Regions from separate parts of the Streptomyces sp. NPDC058308 genome, predicted to be linked through region 2. Evidence: riboswitches for the same ligand, from Rfam matches in the RefSeq annotation. Region 2 holds a riboswitch; each other region holds the start of a gene.
What was found. A riboswitch is a leader RNA that binds a small molecule or an ion and turns the genes downstream of it on or off. The one in region 2 is predicted to bind cobalamin.
Positions count from the first base shown of each region.

Region 1: another riboswitch for cobalamin. It lies ahead of ACFVYL_RS30250 (energy-coupling factor ABC transporter permease); the one in region 2 lies ahead of metE (5-methyltetrahydropteroyltriglutamate--homocysteine S-methyltransferase).
Region 3: another riboswitch for cobalamin. It lies ahead of ACFVYL_RS13590 (ribonucleoside-diphosphate reductase subunit alpha); the one in region 2 lies ahead of metE (5-methyltetrahydropteroyltriglutamate--homocysteine S-methyltransferase).

Region 1 covers NZ_JBHVZA010000027.1:77,844-85,501, forward strand. Annotated here, with positions in the region: gene ACFVYL_RS30235 (CbtA family protein) at 1-271, shown strand, start outside; gene ACFVYL_RS30240 (histidine phosphatase family protein) at 408-989, opposite strand; gene ACFVYL_RS30245 (alpha/beta fold hydrolase) at 986-1,903, opposite strand; cobalamin riboswitch at 2,075-2,259, shown strand; gene ACFVYL_RS30250 (energy-coupling factor ABC transporter permease) at 2,289-2,999, shown strand; gene ACFVYL_RS30255 (energy-coupling factor ABC transporter substrate-binding protein) at 2,999-3,409, shown strand; gene cbiQ (cobalt ECF transporter T component CbiQ) at 3,416-4,165, shown strand; gene ACFVYL_RS30265 (energy-coupling factor ABC transporter ATP-binding protein) at 4,162-5,049, shown strand; gene ACFVYL_RS30270 (endo alpha-1,4 polygalactosaminidase) at 5,090-5,914, opposite strand; gene ACFVYL_RS30275 (SGNH/GDSL hydrolase family protein) at 6,143-7,024, opposite strand; gene ACFVYL_RS30280 (CBS domain-containing protein) at 7,411-7,658, shown strand, end outside.
Region 2 covers NZ_JBHVZA010000009.1:96,613-104,270, forward strand. Annotated here, with positions in the region: gene ACFVYL_RS14700 (phosphotransferase) at 1-356, opposite strand, end outside; gene metE (5-methyltetrahydropteroyltriglutamate--homocysteine S-methyltransferase) at 451-2,769, opposite strand; cobalamin riboswitch at 2,933-3,169, opposite strand; gene ACFVYL_RS14710 (DUF6629 family protein) at 3,355-4,014, shown strand; gene ACFVYL_RS14715 (hypothetical protein) at 4,011-4,808, opposite strand; gene ACFVYL_RS14720 (hypothetical protein) at 4,979-6,127, opposite strand; gene ACFVYL_RS14725 (GNAT family N-acetyltransferase) at 6,266-6,790, opposite strand; gene ACFVYL_RS14730 (TetR/AcrR family transcriptional regulator) at 6,874-7,530, opposite strand; gene ACFVYL_RS14735 (alpha/beta fold hydrolase) at 7,629-7,658, opposite strand, start outside.
Region 3 covers NZ_JBHVZA010000008.1:102,473-110,130, reverse strand. Annotated here, with positions in the region: gene ACFVYL_RS13600 (cytochrome P450) at 1-385, shown strand, start outside; gene ACFVYL_RS13595 (ribonucleotide-diphosphate reductase subunit beta) at 452-1,474, opposite strand; gene ACFVYL_RS13590 (ribonucleoside-diphosphate reductase subunit alpha) at 1,474-3,894, opposite strand; cobalamin riboswitch at 4,024-4,160, opposite strand; gene ACFVYL_RS13585 (GNAT family N-acetyltransferase) at 4,397-4,903, opposite strand; gene mctP (monocarboxylate uptake permease MctP) at 4,995-6,638, opposite strand; gene ACFVYL_RS13575 (DUF3311 domain-containing protein) at 6,635-6,904, opposite strand; gene ACFVYL_RS13570 (YbdD/YjiX family protein) at 7,015-7,182, opposite strand; gene ACFVYL_RS13565 (carbon starvation CstA family protein) at 7,212-7,658, opposite strand, start outside.

The DNA of each region.
Region 1 (7,658 bases), on a different contig from region 2:
GCCCGCGCTCGGTGCCTGGTACGCGACCGTCGTGGCCGTGCTCGGTTTCGCCGTGGCCATTGGACTGGCCTACGAGTTCCTGCCCGTGATCAATGACGTTCCCGAGCATTTCCCGGCCGCCCTGCTCTGGCGTTTCCGGCTCTCCGCCCTCGCCATGCAGGCCACGCTGTGGGGTGCCTTCGGGCTGATCTTCGGGGAGTTGGCGCAGCGCCTGCTGCTGCCGAAGCCCGCGGCGCCCACGCCCGGGAAGCCGGTCGCGGCGGACCGGTAGGGCGGCGGAGTGCCCGGACACCCCGATCTGCCGACGGCTCGCGATCAGTTGCGCGTACTCGTCGGGGGGCCGTCTCGTCGTCGCGGGGCCGTGCTGCTGGCCCGCCACCCTGACCAGTGCCGCTGGACCGAGCGCGTCACGCGGCACCGAGCGGGCAGCCGAGCCGCATGTTCCAGCGTCCGGAGCGTCCGCTGAGTTCCGTCGTCGACAACGGCAGGACATCGAACCGCCAGAAGGCGGACAGCGGCGCCCCCGTCGCATGGACGGCCGCCGCCCGCACCACCTCGGGCTCCACAACGGCGACGACGCGTCCGGACGGGGTGTCCGCCCGGAGCGCGTCCAGCCACTCGGCCACACGCGAGCACACGTCCGCCACGGACTCTCCGCCCGGAGCCGCGGCCTCCGGCTCGGTCAGCCAACGGCCCACCGCCTGCGGTTCCGCGGCACTCACTTCCTCCAGCGACCTGCCGCGCCACCTGCCCGGGTCGAGACCGGCCAGAGAGGGTGCCTCCAGGCGCGCCCCGAGGCCGAGTGCGTCGGCGGTCTGCGCACAGCGCGCGCCGGGGGAGACGAGGACCTGGCATCCCGTGGGCAGGGTTCCGGCCGCCCGACGCGTCTGTGCCGCGCCGGCCGGGTCGAGGGGCTCGCCGTCGCCGAACACGCCGCGCCGCGCCGCGGCGGTCAGGGCAGGCGCGACGAGCAGCACGCGCGTGGTCACTGGACGTCCTTCCGCTGGTGGGTGCCGGAGCCCGCTTCCGCAGGCTTCGGGTGCGCCGCACCCCGCACGAATCGTCGGAGGTGCGCGCGCACGGCGTCGGGCCGCTCCAACCAGGGTTCGTGCCCGGCGCCCTCGATCCGCGTCAGTGGAAGACCGAGCCGGAGCGCCAGTGAAGCGAGTGATGACAGAGGGCGCGGATCGTCGGTCCCACCGAGGAGCTCCGTTCGCGCGGGCAGGCGCGCGGACAGGTCGTCGAGATGTTCGTCGAGCGGGTCCGCGCGGCCTTCCCTGCCGAGGTCACCGTTCATCGCCCAGTTGACCGGGCGCCGCCGCCGGGCGCTCTGCGCGGCCCAGGCCCATCCGCGTCCGGGATCGGCGTGGTCGGTGAACCAGGACAGGGTGAGCAACTCGACTTCCTGCTCCTCCGTGCGGCCCGGCAGTTCCTCCAGTGCGCGGAGCCGCTCCCGCCGCGCCGCGGACATGCGGCGGCCGCGCTCCGCCCGGTAGCCGGTACGCCAGTCACCGACGAACGGCCCGCACATCAGCAGCATCCCGGCGACCCGCCCGGGGTGCTTCAGGCAGAACCGGCTCGCAAGGTCGGTGCCGTACGAGTGCCCGATCAGCACGGCCCTCGGCGCGTCCCACGCGTCGAGCAGCTCAGCGAGATCGTCGACGTGCCGCGCCAGGCAATGGCGGCCCTCCCAAGGGGACCGGCCGGTGCCACGCTGGTCGTACCGGTACACGGGCGCGAGGTCCGCGACCATGGAGGCGACCTCGCCCAGATAGTCCGGCAGCCCCGGACCGCCATGGAGCATGACCACCGGCGTCCGCCGAGCCGTGCCCCGTAGCGCCGTCCAATGCAATCGCGCCTCGTCGCTCATCGATGCGAGGCCCTGCGTCTGAATCGAGGTCACCGCGCAAACCTACCCGGATGTTCCGTGGGCGCCCCCGCTGCCGAGCGTCGGGCCAACAGGGGCCCCACCAGTCGCACACGGCCGCTGAACAGGGGCGTACGCGGTGGTATACGCGCTCGCGTGTGACACCCCCGCACCTGGGGTGCAAGTTGTCAGCAGATCAGTTGCGCACTAATGTCACCACGCCTTGGTGCACGGGAAATCCGGTGTGATGCCGGTGCGGCCCTCGCCACTGTGATCGGGAAGTCCGGCTCCAGCCCTCGCGGCAGCCACTGGGTACTCACGTACCCGGGAAGGCGGAGTCCGGTCGGTACGACCCGTCAGCCAGGAGACCGGCCAAGGCGCGTTGTCCATCCACGAGGTGCTGGAGAGGGTCTGCCGAGCCATGCACATAGCCGAGGGTTTCCTCCCACCGGCGCACGCGATCGCCTGGGGCGTAGCGTCCGCGCCGTTCGTCGTCCACGGAGTCCGCTCCCTGACCCGTGAGGTCAGGGAGCACCCGGAGAGCACCCTGCTCCTCGGCGCCTCCGGGGCCTTCACATTCGTCCTTTCCGCGCTGAAGATCCCGTCCGTCACGGGCAGTTGCTCGCACCCGACGGGCACCGGCCTCGGAGCGATCCTGTTCCGGCCGCCCATCATGACGGTGCTCGGCACCATCACCCTGCTCTTCCAGGCCCTGCTGCTCGCCCACGGCGGGCTCACCACCCTGGGCGCCAACGTGTTCTCGATGGCGATCGTCGGGCCCTGGGCGGGATACGCGGTCTACCGGCTCCTCAAGCGGTACGACGTGCCGCTCATGGTCGCCGTGTTCTTCGGGGCGTTCGTCGCCGACCTGTCCACCTACTGCGTCACCAGCGTTCAGCTGGCACTGGCGTTCCCCGACCCCAGCAGCGGATTCCTGGGCGCCCTGGGCAAGTTCGGCGGCATCTTCGCCGTCACCCAGATCCCGCTCGCGGTCAGCGAAGGACTGCTCACCGTCCTGGTGATGCGGCTGCTCGTGCAGTCCAGCAAGGGCGAGCTCACCCGGCTCGGCGTGCTGCTGCAGGGCAGCCCGACCGTGCCGACGGCCAAGACGGAGACGGGGGCCAACGCCTGATGAGCCGGAACGCGAAGATCAACATTCTGCTGCTCGTGGTCGTCGCCGCGCTCGCGGTGCTGCCCCTGGCACTCGGGCTCGGTGACGACAAGGAGGAGCCGTTCACCGGCGCCGACGCGCAGGCCGAGACGGCGATCACCGAGATCGAGCCGGACTACGAACCGTGGTTCTCCCCGCTGTACGAACCCCCTTCCGGGGAGATCGAGTCGGCGCTCTTCGCCCTGCAGGCGGCCATGGGTGCCGGTGTGCTCGCGTACTACTTCGGGCTGCGCAAGGGGCGCCGCCAGGGCGCCGAGCAGATGCTGGAGCAGGGCGAGCGGTCCGGTTCACCGACCGGTTCGCCGACCGGAACGCCGGCTGAAACGCTGGCCGACGCGGCGGACAAGCGGCCCGAGACCGAGCAGGTCTGACCCGGCGTGCTGCCCATCGACGCGGCGGCGCACAGCAGCCGCTGGCGCCGCCGACACCCCGTGGACAAGGCCGTACTCGGGCTCGGCCTCACCGTCCTCGCCATCTCCCTGCCGCCCTGGCCGGGCGCCGCCCTGGTGGTCCTCGCGGCGCTCGTCCTGCTGCTCGGGCCCGCAGGCGTACCGCCCCGCAAGCTGTGGCGGGCCTACCGTGTGCCGCTCGGCTTCTGCGTCACGAGCGCCCTGACCCTGCTCGTCCAACTCGGCAGCCCCGACGGGTTCGTGACGCTCGCCGACGGCGGTCCGGCGCGCGCGGGCGGCCTGCTCCTGCGGACCTCCGCCGCCTCGCTCGGGGTGCTCCTGTTCGCCTTCACCACGCCGATGTCGGACCTGCTGCCGCGGCTGGTGAAGGCGGGCGTGCCCGCACCGGTCGTGGACGTCGCACTCGTCACGTACCGGATGAGTTTCCTGCTCCTGGACTCCATGAGCCGGATCCGTCAGGCGCAGGCCGCCCGGCTCGGCCACACCACCCGCGCGGCCACCTGGCGCTCCCTCGCCGGTCTCGGCGCCACCGCGTTCGTGCGGGCCTTCGACCGGGCGGGCCGGCTGCAGGCCGGGCTCGCCGGACGCGGCTACGACGGCACGCTGCGGGTCCTCGTGCCCGACGCCCGGATCTCACGGCGCTTCGTGGCCGCGGCCGCGGTGCTCCTCGCGGGCCTCGTGGCCCTCACCCTCGCACTGGAAAGGTTCCTTCCATGACCGAGCCGAGGGCTCTTCGCGAGCCGGTCGCCCGCGGCGGGCCGAGCGAGCCCCTGGTCGCCCTGCGCGGCGCGTCCTACGCCTACGAGGACGGGCCCACCGTGCTCGAAGGCCTGGACTTCGACGTCGTCGCGGGCCGCGCCCTCGCCCTGCTGGGACGCAACGGCAGCGGCAAGACCACCCTCATGCGGCTGCTCAGCGGGGGACTGCGCCCCGCCGCGGGCGGGCTGACGCTCGAAGGGGTCCCCGTGAGGTACGACCGCAAGGGCCTGACCCGGCTGCGCACCACCGTCCAGCTGGTCGTCCAGGACCCGGACGACCAGCTGTTCGCGGCCTCCGTCGAGCAGGACGTGTCGTTCGGCCCGCTGAACCTCGGCCTGCCCGACGCCGAGGTCCGGGCGCGGGTCGCCGAGGCGCTCGCCGCACTCGACATCGTGGCGCTGGCCGACCGCCCGACCCACCTGCTCTCCTACGGCCAGCGCAAACGGACCGCCATCGCCGGCGCCGTGGCGATGCGCCCCCGCGTCCTCGTCCTCGACGAGCCGACCGCGGGCCTCGACCCCGACGGCCAGGAGCGCCTCCTCGCCACGCTGCAGAGGCTGCGGGACGCCGGGACGACCGTGGTCATGGCGACCCACGACGTGGACCTGGCGCTGCGCTGGGCCGACGACGCGGCGCTGCTCACCCCCGCCGGGGTGCGGACCGGGCCGGTCGCCGAGATGCTGGGCCGGCGGGACCTGCTGGCGCAGGCCGGGCTCCACCTGCCGTGGGGGATCGCCGTCGGGGAGCTCCTGCGCACGCACGGCCTGGCGGTCGGTACGGGCGAGGGCCCGCGCACCGCGGAGGAGTTGGCCGCACTGGTGGCCGCGGCGGGGGAGCGCTGAGCGAGCCGCCCCTCCCGGCGTCCGGCTGTCGGGTGGCTGCTCAGCAGTGGCGGTACACGTAGCCGTCCTCGCCCGCGGGCCGGACGTCGCGGTCGCGCAGCGTGATGGACAGGTCCTTGCCCCAGGTGCGGCAGGCGGCGTCGAAGTCCTTGCGCACATACTCGATGTCGAAGACCTTCCCGTCGTATGCGGACGCGAAGTCGGGGCACTCCTTGTAGTGGGCGCACTCCTCGGTGACGGCGAAGTCGAAGCCGATGTGCTTGCGCCGGTCAAGGAGGTCGGTGGTGTTCTTCTGCGCGATGGCGAGGCCCTTGTCGTGCGCCCGCCGGGCGAGGAGCCGGGCGAAGTCCGCCGCGTCGTCGGGCGTGAGGAGGTCGTCGGAGCGCTCGTAGGAGTCGAGGTTGTCGGGCTCCACCGCGTCGAAGCCCGCCTCCGCGCAGCCGTCGATCCACTTGCCGACGATCTCGGCGAGGGCGGCGCGCTTCTTCGCCGTGGAGATGTCGAGCAGCGGCTCGTTCCAGTCCTCGTCGACGACCGGGTCCCCCTCGTCGTCACGCAGCACGAGAGTGGGGTGCTCGCGCTCCCACCAGCGGGTCGTCTTCTTGCCCGGCTGGGCCTGGAAGGCGTTGACGTAACAGATGTTGTAGCGGCCCGGGGCGGGATCAGCGGTGCGGTCGCGCGAGACGGCGCGCACCTTGGAGGGGGGCGTGTACGGGCCGCCCAGCTGGTAGTCGAACGCCGCGTCGACGGGCGGCTGCCGGACGCCGCCCCCGGTGCGCTTGGTGCGGTCGGTGTCTTCGGAGTCGCCGGAGGAGCAGCCGGCGAGGAGGGCGAGGAGCACCGCACCGCCGAGACCGATCCGCACGGACCGCCGTGCGCCTGCCCGTGCCCGGGTGGTCGGCGCGGAGCCCGTCGGCCGCACGAAAACGTCCTCTTCGACCCCCGCGCGATGGGTCTCGTCGGTCTGTGCGGAGCGGTTCTTGCTGGTAAGCCACTTGATCACGGTCACCCGACCAGGATCGCAGCCCCCGCCCGCGGCACGTGCGGCGGGCGGGCGCTCAGGTCAGGCCACGGCACGTCGGGCCACGCGAGGTCACGTCAGATTCAGCGCGCTCGCCGTCTGCTCGGCCATACCGGCCTCACCGGCGGAGTTGGGGTGCACGGGGACGAAGTTCGTGCCGAACAGGACCGGTTCGATCCAGCGCTGGTCCGCCGGGCGGCACGCGTCGTGCGCGTCGGACGCGGCGGCCATGTCGACGTACGTAGCGCCGGTCTCCGAAGCGGCCCGCCGCGCCGCGCCGTTCAAGTGGCCTTGCAGATCGCGGAGGTAGGGGACGTCGCCCTCGGCGAGGGGCATCTTGAGGAAGCAGCCCGGCACGGACTTCGCCGGAGTGATCCACGGGTAGCCGAGGATCGCGATCCTCGCCTTCGGCGACCTGGCCTTGATCTGGTTCAGCGACGCCTTGATCGACGGGTATGTCTTCGTCTCGACCTCGTCCTTGAAGGTGTCGCCGTACCGGTCCTTGCAGGGGCTGCCCTTGCCGCCCGAGAGGACCCCCGCGCTGCCGCAGGCCAGGATGGAGCTGATGAACGTGTTGTTGTCGTTGCCGCCGATGGTGAGGGTCACCACCTGCGTATCGCTCTTGAGGGCGTCGAACTGCGGGGCGACGCCCGGGTACTGGGCCGTGGTGAAGTGCTGGGTCTGGGCGCCCCCGCAGGTCACGTCGGTGAGCTTCGCGCCGAGCGAGGCGGCGAGGAGGTGCGGGTAGTTCTTCGACGTGCGGGCACAGAGGAGGGGCGCCCCGGGGTCGAGGGGGAGCACGCCCGAACCGGCGCTGTAACTGTCCCCGAGGGCGACGTAGCGCAGCGGCTCCGAGGTGTCGGCGGCGGCGGGTCCCGCGGCGACGCCGAGCGCGGCGACTCCTGTGACGGCGGCGACGACCGCGACGGTGCGATGCGGAGCGGGCATGCGCATGAGGATTCTCCTCCGGGCAGGGGGGGAGCGCGGGTGGGGGCGGGGCGAGGCTTCCAGAAGTGGGGCGTGTGCAACGTAGTTCACGACGGGACAGTTCACTACGTGTGTGCGTGCGCGTCCGCGCGAGACGGTTTGGCATCCGGGTGACAAGGGCGGTGCGGTGGGCCGGTGGCGGCGCACGATCTCGCGGATCGCGCGGGAGGAGTACGTCGTGTCGGCCGGCGCCGTATCGCCCGGCCCAGATCGCCGGTGGCGTCGTCCTGCGCGAGCAGAGGCGTAAGCAGGTGTTTCGCTCGCACACGCTGGGCACCCGGTCGGCGACGGCGGCCCGGTCCACGGGGTGGACCACAGGGCCGGACCGCACACCGACAAGCAAGGAGGATCACATGACCACCGCACGCGAGATCATGACTCCGGGCGCGGAGTGCGCCGGGGCCGAGGAGACCGTCCTCCAGGCAGCCGCCAAGCTCACCGAGCTCGACGTCGGGGCGCTGCCCATCTGCGGGACCGACAACCGCCTCAAGGGCGTCATCACCGACCGGGACATCGTGGTCAAGGTGGTGGGCAAGGGCAAGGACCCGTCCAAGGTCCTCGTCGGGGAACTCGCCCAGAGCGAAGCGGTGACCATCGGTGC
Region 2 (7,658 bases):
GCGTCGGCGGCCGCGTGGAGCCGGGCCAGCGCGGTCGCGTACTCGATCACCCAGTCCGCACGCGGCGGCCCTTCCTCCAGGTGTTCCAGGACCAGGACCCGGTCGAGGGGGTCGGTGCCGAGGAGCGCCGGCACCACCGGCGGGTCGACGTGGGCCGCGAGCCGCAGCGCGGCGACCTCGCGCGCGTACCGGTCGGCGGCGTCCGGCCCTTCGACGAGCTGCTTGACCACCACAGGCGTGCCGGACAACTCGGCTCGCCACACCCGGGATCGCGGGCTGCTGGCCAGTTTGCGGGCCCGGCCGGGCACACCCAGCTCCGCCGTCAGTCTTTCCCCGAACGGTAACCGTGACTTCATGGCACGCATCCTCGCACGACGCGCCGATCCGGCCCCGCGCGGCGAGCGAGGGGCCGAATCGGCGCGGACCGTGCCGTGTCGTCAAGACGTGTCGTCAGGAAGCGGAGAGCTCCTCGCGGACCGTTCTGGCCGCCGCGACCAGGTTCTCCAGGGACGACCGTGTCTCGGGCCAGCCGCGCGTCTTCAGGCCGCAGTCCGGATTGACCCACAGCCGTTCGGCGGGGATCGCCTCGAGTCCCGTGCGCAACAGGGCCGCGGCCTCGTCGGCGCTCGGCACCCGCGGCGAGTGGATGTCGTACACGCCAGGACCCGCCTCCCGCGGATAGCCGTGCGCCGCGAGCTCCCGGGCGACCTGCATGTGGGAGCGGGCCGCCTCCAGGCTGATGACGTCGGCGTCGAGGTCGTCGATGGCCTGGACGATGTCACCGAACTCGGCGTAGCACATGTGCGTATGGATCTGCGTGTCCGGCCGCACCCCGCTCGTGGTGAGACGGAACGCCTCGGTCGCCCAGGCCAGATAGGCCGGGTGGTCGGCGGCGCGCAGCGGCAGCGTCTCGCGCAGCGCGGGCTCGTCGACCTGGATGACCGACGTCCCGGCCGCCTCCAGGCCGACGACCTCGTCGCGCAGGGCGAGGGCGACCTGGCGGGCGGTGTCCCCGAGCGGCTGGTCGTCACGGACGAAGGACCAGGCGAGCATGGTGACGGGGCCGGTGAGCATGCCCTTGACGGGGCGGCCGGTGAGCGACTGGGCGTATGTCGTCCAGCGCACCGTCATCGGCTCGGGCCGCGAAATGTCACCCGCGAGGATCGGCGGTCGCACATAGCGGGTGCCGTAGGACTGGACCCAGCCGTGCTGGGTGGCGAGGTACCCGGTGAGCTGCTCGGCGAAGTACTGCACCATGTCGTTGCGTTCGGGCTCGCCGTGCACCAGGACGTCGATGCCCGCCTTCTCCTGGAAGGAGATCACTTCCTGGATCTCGGCCTTGATGCGCTCCTCGTACCCGTCACCGTCGATCCGGCCGGCCCGCAAGTCGGCGCGGGCGGCCCGCAGTTCGCCGGTCTGCGGGAAGGAGCCGATGGTGGTCGTCGGGAGGAGCGGCAGGCCGAGGGCGGTGCGCTGGGCCGCCGCACGCTCCGCATACGGCTGGGAGCGGCGGGCGTCGGCCGCCGTCACGGCCCCGGTGCGGGCGCGGACGGCCGGGTCACGGGTGATGGGGGAGCCGGCCCGGGAAGCCAGATCGGCGCGGTTCGCGGCGAGTTGGGTGGAGATCGTGTCGGTGCCCTGGGCCAGGCCCCGTGCGAGCGTGACGATCTCGGTGGTCTTCTGGCGTGCGAAGGCCAGCCAGCGCAGGATCTGCGGCTCGATGTCCCGTTCGAGGGCCGCGTCGACGGGGACATGGAGCAGGGAGCAGGAGGCGGCCACGTCGACCCGGTCGGCCAGGCCGAGCAGCGTGCCGAGCGTGGTGAGGGACTTCTCCAGGTCGTTGACCCAGATGTTGCGTCCGTTGACGACGCCCGCCACCAGCCGCTTGCCGGGCAGCCCTCCGACGGCCGCGAGCGCGTCGAGGTTGGCGGCGGCCGCGTCGGTGAAGTCGAGTGCGAGGCCGTCGACCGGGGCCTTGGCGAGCACCGGAAGGGCGTCGCCGAGTCGGTCGAAGTACGAGGCGACCAGCAGTTTCGGCCGGTCGGTGAGGGCGCCGAGGTCGCGGTAGGCGCGCTCGGCCGCGTTGAGCTCGGCCGGCGTGCGGTCCTGGACGAGCGCGGGCTCGTCGAGCTGGACCCATTCGGCGCCCGCCGCGCGCAGGTCGGCGAGGACCTCGGCGTACACCGGCAGGAGGCGGTCGAGGAGGGTCAGCGGGTCGAAGTCGGCGGCCACCCCGGGGGCGGGCTTGGCCAGGAGGAGGTAGGTGACCGGGCCGACGAGGACGGGCCGCGCCGTCAGACCCAGCGCCCGGGCCTCCTTGAACTCGCCGACCTGCTTGGCGGAGTCGGCCCGGAACACCGTCCCGGGAGCCAACTCGGGGACCAGGTAGTGGTAGTTGGTGTCGAACCACTTCGTCATTTCCAGCGGCGCCACGTCCTGGGTGCCGCGCGCCATCGCGAAGTAGCCGTCGAGCGCGTCCGCGTCGACCGCGCGACGGTGCCGCTCGGGGAGGGCGCCGACCATGACGCTGGTGTCGAGGACGTGGTCGTAGTACGAGAAGTCGCCGGTCGGGACTTCGCCGATGCCGGCGTCGGCGAGTTCACGCCAGTTCGAGCGGCGGAGCTCGGCGGCGGCGTCCCGGAGGGCGTCCGCGGTGACGCGGCCCTTCCAGTAGCCCTCGATCGCCTTCTTGAGTTCCCGGTTGGCACCCTGGCGGGGGTAGCCGTACACGGTGGCCCGTACTGCCGCGGCTGCGGGCTTGGTGGTCACGGAGATCTCCTTCGCGAGATGAATCCCTGAGATCCCGGAGACGGGACGAGAGCGCGAAGGGTGGCAGCACCGGGCGGTTCGGGATCGCGTGGTCGACGCGGTCGTCCGTCCAGTGTGTACGCCGACCCGCCCTCGAGGTCACCGAGATATCCGCGCACGAATGGTTCGCACACGGACAGCGGGCAGGTCTTCGGACTCACGGGCCCGTCCAGCGCCTTCCTGAAGAAGGCGGTCGGACACCTACTGGCCGTCGCTTCCCAGGACCGGAGTGGCGGTCCCAGTGCATGTGACGGCGGTCGTTCCCGCTCACCGCTGCGGGGCAGTCCCGGATTCACACCGGGTTCCCTCTTGCGACGCTCCCGCCTGGCGGACGGGGCGAACCAGCTGTACGGATCACCATACGGGGCCACCCGCCGGTGGACCGCGTCGCGTTGGGCATTGGAAGGGTGAGGTGGAACACGTGAGGTGGGTGCTTCGCCGACGCGGCGGGCGGGAAGTGGAGGGCGGTGGCCCCCCGGGGGGAGCCCCCCCCCGAAAGGCACGGCCGACGCGCTCCCGCGCCGGGGCGGCCGTACCGTGGCTGCCATGTGCTGGAGCGAGACGGCCGACCTCGTCGCAGGCGCGGGCATCACGGCCGTGGGGGTCGCCTCCGTGACCCTGGCGGCCCGGCGCCCCCGTGACCTGCCGCTGGCCGCGCTGCCGCTCCTCCTGGGCCTCCACCAGATCATCGAGGCAGCCGTCTGGCACCACGACGGCGGCACCGGGCCCGCCACCGTTGCCTGGGCCGTCATCGCGCTCCCGCTCCTTCCGCTGTGGGTACCGGCGGCCGTGCTGTGCTCCGCGCCGCCGAGCGCTCGCCGCCGCCTCCTCGTGCCGCTGGCGGCGGGCATCGCAACGGCGGCGACGCTCACCTACGTGCTGGCGGCCCGCACCGTGACGGCCGGGATCCGGGGGCACACGGTCGGATACTCCCTTGGCCTGCCGCAGGCGCAGCTGATCGTCGCCGGCTACCTCCTCGCCACCATCGGCTCCCTGCTCTTGTCCGGCGACCGGGGCCTGGTCCTCTTCGGCGTCCTGGTCGCGGTCGGGGCCGCGGTCTCCGTCGTGCTGTGGCGGCAGGAGTACATCTCGACGTGGTGCGCGTTCGCCGCGGTGTGCTCGGTGGTCCTGCTGCGCTGGGTCGTAAGCCGCCGTCCGCCGCGCCGGGCGTCGCGACCCTGCGGAGATCCGTCAGAAGGGCCCTAACCCCGGCACTCCTGTTCCCGGCGACCGGCCCCGCTGAGGAGGTCGACGCGCTGGCCCGCCCCCTCTTTGAGGACGTAGAGGGTGCCGTCCCCGGGGGACCAGTCCCGTGGGACGAGGAAGGTGCGGTCTCCGGAGACGTGGAACAGGCGCAGACCCGCGTACTCGTACGCGTACTGGCTGCCCTTGTCGGTGACGCGCCGGAAACAACTGCCGCCGCCCCGGATCATCAAGTCCTTCTCGCTGAAGACGACGACCGCGGGGAAGTCGCTCCGGAGGGTCCGTTCGGTCAGGTCCGCGCGGCCGCGGCCGGCGATCGCCGCGTACGCCGACACGGCCCAGAACAGTGACAGGACGCAGACGAACAGCGTGAGCCCCCAGAGCCGCAGGTCCCGGCGCGTGCGCGTGCGGGCGTACGCGTTGAGCGCGAAGCCGCCGATCGCGGTGAGCGGCAGCAGCAGGTCGAACAGCCACGGGCTGAGCGGATACAGCGGTACGAGGACGACGGGCACGGCCCAGGCGAACCGGAGCACCCGGACGGCGCGGGCGAGCCGTTCCGGTTCGCCCGCCGCCCAGCGGAGCAGCCCGAGCACGCCGAGGGCCGCACCCGCGGCCAGCCAGGCGGGGAGATAGAGAGCGCCGACACTGCGCAACAGATAGTCGCTGGTGGAGAAGTGGAACACGGTGTCGCGCAGCCCGAGCGCCTTGGTCTCGGCGTCGGTGCTCGCCCAGCCGAAGTAGAACAGGACCGCGGTCAGAAGGGTGACGAGGGACCCGATGGCGCCGACGATCTCCACCCAGCCGACTCTGGGGTCGGCGGGGAGTGTGGGAGGAGGCGGTGGTGCGGGTGGGGCGGGCTCGGGTTCTGGGTCAGGCGGGGGGTTTGGGGGCGGAGCCGGGTCCGGGGCGGGTCCCGGCGCGGGTTCTGGCTCCGGTCCTGGTCTCGGTTCGGGGGGCGGGGGCCCGCTCATCGGGCGAACGCGTTCGCCGGGCCGAGGGAGCCGGGCGACCGCGATACGGACGACGGCGAAGACGACCGGGAGGTAGGTGGCGCGACGCCGCTCCAGTCGAGGGTGAACGCCGCCCGCCTGGCGACCCGGGCCCCGTTCTTCGTCACGAGCGTCACGTCGATCACTGTGGGCCGCAGGCCACCGAAGCCGTCAGGCCCCGGCAGGTCCACGGCGATCGATCCGTCCTTGCAGCACCTCGCCTTGTCCTCCTCGTCGCCGAAGGGCCGCAGGCTGACTGGGCCCGTCAGCTCCCGTGCGCGCAGCTCCACGGTGGCCGGCGAGTCCGGCCAGGTGCCTTGGAAGTAGGCGGTCGAGCCGGGCGTGTACGTGGTGTCCGTGGCGGAGATCCCGCTGGCGCAGGCCGCGGTGCCCGTCGGGGCGGGCCGCAGCACCACTCGCTCGCCGGGGTGCTGACGGTAGTAGGCGACGAAGCGTTGGAGGACCGCGAAGGCATCCCCGTCCTTGCACAGGTATCCGGTGTTCCCCGGCCGGTACCCGGCCGTGCGCAGCCCCGCTTCGGCCTTGACCGCGATGGCCAGCCCGCCGGTCTCGCCCTGTGCGGCCTTACAGATCCCGGCGAGTCCTTCGATGGCCTTCCAGGCCTGCGGAGTCGCCGAGTTGTCGATCCGCCTGCCGGGGTCGACCGAGGTGTTGTAGGCCTGCTGGCACTCGCCCTTCTGCAGCAGGTCGTACAGGCTGTCGGGCTCGAAGGTCTCGTCCGTGTTGGGCGACTTGGGGCCCCACGGAAGCCAGCCAGGCGGCTGCCCCCCGCCACGGTGTCCGCCACCGCCACCACTGGAACCGCTGTCGGAACCCTCACCGGCTGCGGTACCGCCCTTGCCCCCGCCTCCACCACCGGTCTGCCAGGCCCCACTCGAAGAGCCACCCGACCCACCCGAAGACCCGCTCCTCGTGCCGCCCCCCGAGCCCCCGCTGTCCCCTGCGGCCCCCGTACCACCGCCGCCGGTGTCCGTCCCCGCGCTCCCGTCCAGGGCCCCCGAGCCACCTTCGCCACTCCGTGCCCCGCTGCCGGGCGACGCCGCTTCTCTTATCCCGAAGAACAGCCCCACCACCAGCACGAACCCGGCGACGGCATAAGCCCACATCGGAACCCGCACGGCACCTGAACCAGAGCGAACAGCCATGACGGCACCCCCGTATCGCCTCCTTTCATCATGCTCCGGAGGCGCGGCGCCTGGTATCCCTTCTGCCGATGGATGGGTCGGCCACGGACGGCCCGGGATTCACGGGCGCCAGTACAGCGCCGGGTCGGGGTGGTCGACGAAGCCCAGGTTGCGGTAGAGCGGTTCGCCCTCGGGGGAGGCGTACAGGTCCACGCGGGAGGCCTCACTCGCGCGGAACCAGTCGAGCAGCGCCTGCATGATCGCCCGGCTGTGGCCGCGTCGCCGGTACGCGGGGTCCGTGACCACGCCGATCACGTGGCCGACCCGGCCGTTGGGGTTGTGCGGACCGGGGAACCACTGGTCGACGGTGCCGATGCCGCAGGCGGCGAGGCCGTGTTCACCGTCCACGACGAGGATGCGCGCGGCGTCCGCCGTCAGCTGGTCCCGCAGGACCGAGGCGAGGTTGCGGCGCCATCCGTCCTCCTCCGGCGAGGGATTGAAGTACTCCCCGCCGAGGGTCTCGAAGAGCAGCGCCCGCAACCGCACGAGCTCAGGAAGGTCGGCCTCCACCGCCTGGCGGACGCCGGTGCGCAGAGGGGTGGGTTGTTCGCGGCACAGGGCGAGTTGTTCGGTGGGCTGTCTCATGACGATCACCCTGATGTAATGACCTTGTGCACAACAACCCTTACCCGCCCGGTGGTCGCCGCTGTTCGCGGCCAGATCCTCGGTCAGGTCCTGGCGGCCGGGTCCGTCAGCCGCAGGCCGTTCTCCCAGATGGTGTTGAGCGTCGTGACGAGCCGCTCGTACGGAATGCGCTGCCCGAGCACGAACACCATGTAGGCCATGCGGCTCACCATCACGGACAGGGCGTGCGCGGTGATCAGCGGGTCGAGGCTCGTGTCGGCCTGGCCGTTCTCCTGGAGGGTCCTGATGAGCTTGGCGTTGCGGCGGGCGAAGGCGTTGCCGCGCTCGATGCGCAGCGCCATGAACTGCTCGTCGACCTGGGCGACTTGCTCGAACAGCGCCATCAGACGTGCGTTCTTCTTGTACGCGCGCAGGTATTCGCGGTTCGAGGCGTCGATGAGCTCTCGGGGATCGGTGATGCCGGTGCGCTCGCGCAGGTGCGGGTGGAGCATTTCCTCCTGCACCTGCTCGACCAGCGCCTGGAAGATCTCGTCCTTGCTGTTGAAATACGTGTAGAACGACCCGGAGGCGACGTGTGCCGCTTTGGAGATGTCCGTGATGCGGGCGTCCAGATAGCCGTCGCGTTCGAACACCTCGCGGGCGGCGGCGATCAGGGCGTTGCGCGTCCTGACGCCGCGGGCGCTGCGGGGGGTGATCGGTTGCTTCTGACCGCCGTCTGCGGCCGGGGCCTGGGCAGCCACTGCGATCCATTCGCCGGAGGTCGAACCGGTACGCATCGGTTTTGCACGTATCGATTTGTACGTATCGGTTCTGTACGTATCAATGGCAGCGGATGTTATCAGCCGACTCCGGAGAGGAACTCCAGGAG
Region 3 (7,658 bases), on a different contig from region 2:
ACGGCCGGCCGCCTGGATATTCACCCGTCGGTCCGTGGCCGAAACCGAGCTGGGCGGCTATTCGATTCCGGCGGACGCGGACATCGTCTACAGCGTCTACGCGATGCAGCGCGACCCGCGTTCCTTCGAGCGGCACCTGGAGTTCGACCCGGACCGCTGGAATCCGGAACGCGCGGGTGACGTACCGGACTTCGCGATGATGCCGTTCAGCGTCGGCAACCGAAAGTGCCCCGGCGACCACTTCAGCCTGGCCGAACTCGCCCTGATCCTGGGGACGGTGGTCCCGAAGTGGCGCCTGGAACGGGTCGATGAGACCGACACCGGCACCCGCGTAGGCATCACCCTGCACCCCAAACGGCTCGTCCTGCGGGCCCGGCCGCGCTGAGCGGACCCGTGTGCCCGCCCCGTCGCACCGGACGGGGCGGGCACGCGCGTGCGCCGGGCGCCGAGGCTAGAACTCGTCGTCGAAGGAGACCGAACCCTCGACCGCGACCTGGTAGGCGGAGGACCGCCGCTCGAAGAAGTTGGTCAGCTCCTGGACGCCCTGCAGCTCCATGAAGGAGAAGGGGTTCTCCGAGCCGTAGACCGGTGCGAAGCCGAGGCGCTGCAGGCGCTGGTCGGCGACGCACTGCAGGTACTCGCGCATCGAGTCGGTGTTCATGCCGGGCAGGCCCTCGCCGCACAGGTCCCGCGCGAACTGCAGCTCGGCCTCGACGGCCTCCTTCAGCATGTCCGTGACCTGCTGCTTGAGCGCGTCGTCGAAGAGCTCGGGCTCCTCCTTGCGGACGGTGTCGACGACGTCGAAGGCGAAGCTCATGTGCATCGTCTCGTCGCGGAACACCCAGTTGGTGCCGGTGGCGAGGCCGTGCAGCAGACCGCGCGAGCGGAACCAGTAGACGTACGCGAAGGCACCGTAGAAGAAGAGGCCCTCGATGCACGCGGCGAAGCAGATCAGGTTCAGCAGGAAGCGGCGCCGGTCGGCCTTGCTCTCCAGGCGGTCCAGCTTCTCGACCGAGTCCATCCACCTGAAGCAGAACTCGGCCTTCTCACGGATGGAGGGGATCTCCTCGACCGCGTCGAAGGCCGCCGCACGGTCATCCGGGTCGGGCAGATAGGTGTCGAGCAGCGTCAGATAGAACTGGACGTGCACGGCCTCCTCGAAGAGCTGACGGCTCAAGTACAGCCGCGCCTCAGGGGAGTTGATGTGCTTGTAGAGCGTGAGCACCAGGTTGTTGGAGACGATCGAGTCGCCGGTCGCGAAGAACGCGACCAGACGGCCGATCATGTGCTGCTCGCCGGGCGAGAGCTTGGCGAGGTCGGCGACGTCCGAGTGGAGGTCGACCTCCTCCACGGTCCAGGTGTTCTTGATCGCGTCCCGGTAGCGCTCGTAGAAGTCCGGGTAGCGCATGGGGCGCAGGGTCAGCTCGAAGCCCGGGTCGAGGAGGTTCTTCTCGCTGTTCGTCGTGGTGCTCATTACTGACAGGCCTCGCAGGACTCGGGGTTTTCCAGGGAGCAGGCGACGGCTTCTTCGGCCGTGGCCTGGGCGGGGACGGGGGCGGTGGCGGCCGCGTTCGAGCCGCCGGCCGCGCGCGCGATGCGCGTCGCGGGGCGCGAGCGCAGGTAGTACGTGGTCTTCAGGCCCTGCTGCCAGGCGTACGCGTACATCGAGGAGAGCTTGCCGATGGTCGGCGTCTCCAGGAAGAGGTTGAGCGACTGCGCCTGGTCGAGGAAGGGGGTGCGCGCGGCGGCCATGTCGATCAGGCCGCGCTGCGGGAGCTCCCACGCCGTGCGGTACAGCGCGCGCACCTCCGCGGGGATCCAGTCGAATCCCTGGACCGAGCCGCTGGCCTCGCGCAGCGCCTCGCGGCTCTGCGCGTCCCACCTCCCGAGCCGCTTGAGATCCTCCACCAGATAGGCGTTGACCTGGAGGAACTCGCCGGACAGGGTCTCGCGCTTGAAGAGGTTGGAGACCTGCGGCTCGATGCACTCGTAGACACCCGCGATGGACGCGATGGTGGCGGTCGGCGCGATGGCGAGCAGCAGCGAATTGCGCATGCCGGTCGCGGCGATGCGTTCCCGCAGCGCCGCCCAGCGCTCGGGCCATGTCAGCTCGACGTCGTAGTGGTCGGGGTGCAGGACGCCGCGCGCGGTGCGGGTCTTCTCCCAGGCGGGCAGCGGGCCGCTGCGCTCGGCGAGGTCGGCGGAGGTCTCGTACGCGGCGAGCATGATGCGCTCGGCGATACGGGTGGAGAGCGCCCGCGCCTCGGGGGAGTCGAAGGGAAGCTTCAGCTGGAAGAAGACGTCCTGAAGTCCCATCGCGCCGAGGCCCACCGGGCGCCACCTGGCGTTGGAGCGGCCCGCCTGCTCGGTCGGGTAGAAGTTGATGTCGACGACGCGGTCGAGGAAGGTGACGGCGGTCCGGACGGTCTCGTCGAGACGGTCCCACGCGAGGTCGCCGTTCTCCACGAACGCGCCGAGGTTCACCGAGCCGAGGTTGCAGACGGCCGTCTCGCCGTCGTCCGTCACCTCCAGGATCTCCGTGCAGAGGTTGGAGGAGTGCACGGTGTGGCCGGGCTCGGCGGTCTGGTTCGCGGTGCGGTTGGCGGCGTCCTTGAAGGTCATCCAGCCGTTGCCGGTCTGCGCGAGGGTGCGCATCATGCGGCCGTAGAGGTCGCGGGCCGACATCGTCTTCCTGGCGAGTCCTGCGGCCTCCGCCCGGCGGTAGGCGGCGTCGAACTCCTCGCCCCACAGGTCGACGAGCTCGGGCACGTCGGACGGCGAGAACAGCGACCACTCCCGGTCGGCGGCGACGCGGCGCATGAACTCGTCCGGGATCCAGTGCGCGAGGTTGAGGTTGTGCGTGCGCCGCTGGTCCTCGCCGGTGTTGTCGCGCAGCTCCAGGAACTCCTCGATGTCAAAGTGCCAGGTCTCCAGGTAGACCGCGGCCGCGCCCTTGCGCCGCCCGCCCTGGTTCACCGCGGCCACCGAGGCGTCCAGCGTCTTCAGGAACGGCACGATGCCGTTGGAGTGCCCGTTCGTGCCGCGGATCAGCGAACCGCGCGAACGGATGCGGGAGTACGAGAGGCCGATGCCGCCCGCGTGCTTGGAGAGCCGCGCGACCTGGTGGTAGCGGTCGTAGATCGAGTCGAGCTCGTCCAGCGGGGAGTCGAGGAGGTAGCAGGAGGACATCTGCGGGTGGCGGGTGCCGGAGTTGAAGAGCGTCGGCGAGGACGGCAGGTAGTCCAGGCGGCTCATCAGCCCGTACAGCGAGGCGACTTCGCCGACCGCGCGGCTGCTGTCCGCCGCCGTGTCCCAGTCGGTCTCCGCCAGGCCGCTCGCGACGCGCAGCATGAAGTGCTGCGGCGTCTCGATGACCTGCCGGGTGATCGGGTGGCGCAGCAGGTAGCGGCTGTGCAGCGTGCGCAGGCCGAAGTAGCCGAAGCGGAAGTCGGCGCCGTCCGCGAGCGCGCTCTCCACGAGCGCGTCGAGCCGGGCGGCGTGCGCGGTCACGAACGCGGCGGTGCGGTCGGCGATCAGGCCCTCGCGGTGGCCGACCGCGATCGACTCGGTGAAGGAGCGCACGCCCTGCGAGGCGGCCTCGGCGGCGATGGAGAGGGAGAGCAGCCGGGCGGCGAGCTTCGAGTACGTAGGGTCCTCGGAGATGAGCCCCGCGGCCGCCTCGGTCGCGAGCTCCCGGAGCTCACTCTCGTCGGCCCTGGCCGACCGGCCGCGCAGCGCGGCGGCCGCCACCCGGCCGGGGTCGGCGTCGGGGAGGTCGGCGGTGAGGTCGGTCAGGGTGCGCAGCAGCGCGGTCCCCGGCGCGTCGGTACCCTCAGCGCTGTCGGTGGGCTGCGGTGCCAGCGCTGACGCAGGTTCGGCGGGCGCGATGGTCACGTGGGGCTCTCCCTCGCTCGGCTCTGGGCCTGGGGAGGGATCGGCACACACGGGCGCACCCGGGCAGGGCGGCGTACCGCGTCCACCGGCCCATTCCACGAGGCCCGGACGGTCGGCACCCGGGCCGGACGACTCGGGTGCACTGCCGGCAGGTCTTCGGACTCCGCGCACGACAAATGCGTACACGTCTACCGTTGCGGGACAGTTCCGGACTTGCACCGGATTCCCCTGCGGCGACAGCGAGCACGAGCATACATCTTGTGTCGCGCTGCTGAAGCAGGCCTACATCTTGTGTCGGATCGCGCGGCGGGCTCGGACAGTGGCCCCTAGGCCCTGTCGTCAAACTCCCGTCTGCCTCGCGACGCCTGGCACGCACGCTCGCCGCGTTGTCGGGCTCATCCCGGTACGCCCAGTACCGGGATGACCCTCCGCCTTGCGATCGCACGCACCAGACGCCGCGAGGCCGCCCTCCGGGCGAACGACGCGAGTTTGACGACAGGACCTAGAGTGTCAACGCGTAGGTGAGCAGTGGGAGGCCGGGGACCGGGGACCAGTCGCGCTCCGGGGTCCGTGCGAAGCCGAGGCGTTCGTAGAGCCGGTGGGCGGTCCGCATCGAGGGCGAGGAGGACAGCACGAGCCGGTCCCTGCCCGCGTCCCTGGACCGCTGGACGCAGGCGCGCACCAGGAGTTCGCCCACACCGCGGCCGCGCGCCCCGGGCGAGACCGCCAGCATGCGGATCTCCGACTCGCCCTCCCGCGCGATGTCGGCCACGGGGCCGCAGGACGGCACGAAGGTCACGCCGCCGAGCAGCCCGCCTGCCGTCGTGTCGTCCGCCGCGGCCACCAGGATCTCGGCGTGCGCCGCGCGCCCCGCCACGTCCCGCAGTACGGGCAGATAGCGGTCCTCCGCCCCGAAGTCCAGGTGTCCGTCTTCGAGATAGGCCCGCGCGGTGAGATCACCCAGCGCCCCGTACTCCTCGGGCCGTGCCCGCCTGATCGTGATGTCCATGCGGCGCAGTGTGCAACACGGGTACGACAAAGGGCCTCCGGATTTCCGGCGGCCCTTTGCCGCTGTGCGCAGCGGGTTATGACACAGGCTCTCAGTGTCCGGCGCCCGCCGTCGCCTTCGGCAGTTCCTCTATGACGCCGGGGTCGCCCGCGTCGGCCGTGTAGTCCTCCGGGGACGTCTCGTCGACGCCGTCGGGGGCCTTGAGCGCCTTCAGGACGAAGGTGAGGACCACGGTCACGACCACGTTCAGGACGAACGCCGTCAGGCCGATGTAGCCGATCTCGCCGATGCCGGGGATCTCGTCGGACGAGCCGCCGAAGTGCTTCTGGGTCGGCGAGGCGACGCCGTACGCGGCGAGCGTTCCGTAGGCCATGCCGACCGCCCAGCCCGCGAGCAGCGCCCAGCGGTGGAACCACCGGGTGAACAGGCCGCCGACCAGCGCGGGCATCGTCTGCAGGATCCAGATGCCACCGAGCAGCTGGAAGTTGATCGCGACCGTCTTGTCCATGGTGAGGACGAAGGCGAGGGCGCCGACCTTCACCAGGAGCGAGACCAGCTTGGAGACCTTCATCTCCTGCTGCGGTGTCGCGTCCGGCTTGAGGAAGTCCTTGTAGATGTTGCGGGTGAAGAGATTCGCGGCCGCGATCGACATGATCGCCGCGGGGACGAGCGCGCCGATGCCGATGGCGGCGAACGCGACGCCCGTGAACCAGTCGGGGAACATGTTCTCGAACAGCTGCGGAATCGCCAGCTGACCGTTCTCCACCTTCACCCCGGCGGCGATCGCCATGAACCCGAGCAGCGCGAGCAGGCCGAGCATCAGCGAGTAGAGCGGCAGGATCGTGGTGTTGCGGCGGATCACGTTGCGGCTCTTGGAGGAGAGCGTCGCCGTGATCGAGTGCGGGTACATGAACAGCGCGAGCGCGGAGCCGAGGGCCAGCGTCGCGTACGTCCACTGCCCGGCCTCGCCCGGCGCGAGGCCCGCGACGGGCTTGCCCGCCGCCTCGTTCGTCGCCGAGAACTTGTCGCTCGCCGCCCGGAAGATCTCGTCGAACCCGCCGAGCTTGATCGGGATGTAGATGATCGCGACGGCGATGACGAGATAGATCAGGCCGTCCTTCACGAACGCGATCAGCGCGGGCGCGCGCAGACCGGACGAGTACGTGTACGCGGCGAGCACCGCGAACGCGATGAGGAGCGGCAGGTCCTTGACGAACCAGTTGGTGTCGGGGCCGCCGCCGACGCCCATGACGTCGAGCACGGCCTGGATGCCGACCAGTTGGAGCGCGATGTACGGCATCGTGGCGAGGATGCCGGTGACCGCGACGGCCAGCGAGAGCCCCTTGGAGCCGAACCGCCCGCGCACGAAGTCGGACGTCGTCACGTATCCGTGCTTGTGCGAGACCGACCAGAGACGCGGCAGGAAGGTGAAGATCAGCGGGTAGACGAGGATCGTGTACGGCACCGCGAAGAAGCCGGCCGCGCCCGCCGCGTAGATGGCCGCGGGGACGGCCACGAAGGTGTACGCCGTGTAGAGGTCGCCGCCGAGCAGGAACCAGGTGACCCAGGTGCCGAACGATCGGCCGCCCAGGCCCCATTCGTCCAGGCTCTCGGTCTCGGCCTTGCGCCAGCGCGCGGCCAGGAAGCCCATCGCCGTGACGGCCACGAAGAAGAAGATGAAGACGGCCAGGGCGATGCCGTTCACGCCGCCCGTCCCCGATGCGAGTGTGGTCACTGTCCGGCACCCCCGTGGGCCTGCTCGGCCTTGCGGGCGCGCTGGTCACGCTGCCACAGCTTGTACGCGATCATCGTCAGCGCCGTGGAGATGAGCACCCACAGCATCTGGTACCAGTAGAAGAACGGAATGCCGATGAGTGTCGGGTCGACCTTGGCGTAGGAGCTCACCCACAGCATCGCCACGAAGGGCGCGACGAGGCAGAGGGCGACGACCACGCGGACCGGCGTGACGACCGGTCTGTTCACTTCAGGCGCATCTGACATATCGCGGCTCCGTTCCCTCACTTATCCCATGCTTAACGTGCGGGAAATCTAAGCCACAGTCTCGCGGTATGGAACCCCCGTCCGGATAACGGACAGATGAATGTCCCTGCTCAGCAGCAGCGGAACCCCTGGCGGGGGTCCGACTCCTGCCGGTCTGTCCGCATGCGCTCAAATGCGCGACGGCTGGGGACGGTTGCGGTGGGATGGTCCTTGCGGATATGAGCCACGTACCGCTCGTACCCCGACTCGTCGGTCAACTCCCTGAAGTACCAGCGCATCCAGCGCAGGCCCCGCAGCAGCAGCGCCGTCACGAGGACGCCCCCGGCCCGGTGGTGGTGCGCTGTCCGTCCGCAGACTCCAGGGCCTCCCGCTTCTCCTCGCGGGTCGCGAAGAGCCCGGCGGGCGCGGTCACCTTCGACTCCACGTACGGCGCTTCCTTCAGGCGGGTGGCCCCGGGGTCGCGGAGGTGCTTGACGCACACCCGCGCCGCGTCCAGGATCACGATGACGACGAGCAGTGCGAGCGCCGCCGAAAGGACGCCGTCCACCGTGGAGTTGGTGACGACGGTGTGCATGTCGTCCATCGACTTGGCGGGCGGCAGCACCTTGCCCTCGTCGATGGCGTCCCGGTAGTTCGCGCGCTGCTGGAAGAAGCCGACGCGCGGATCGCTGGAGAACACCTTCTGCCAGCTCGCGGTGAGCGTCACCGTCGCGTCCCAGGCGAGCGGAATCCCCGTGACCCAGGCCCACTTGAG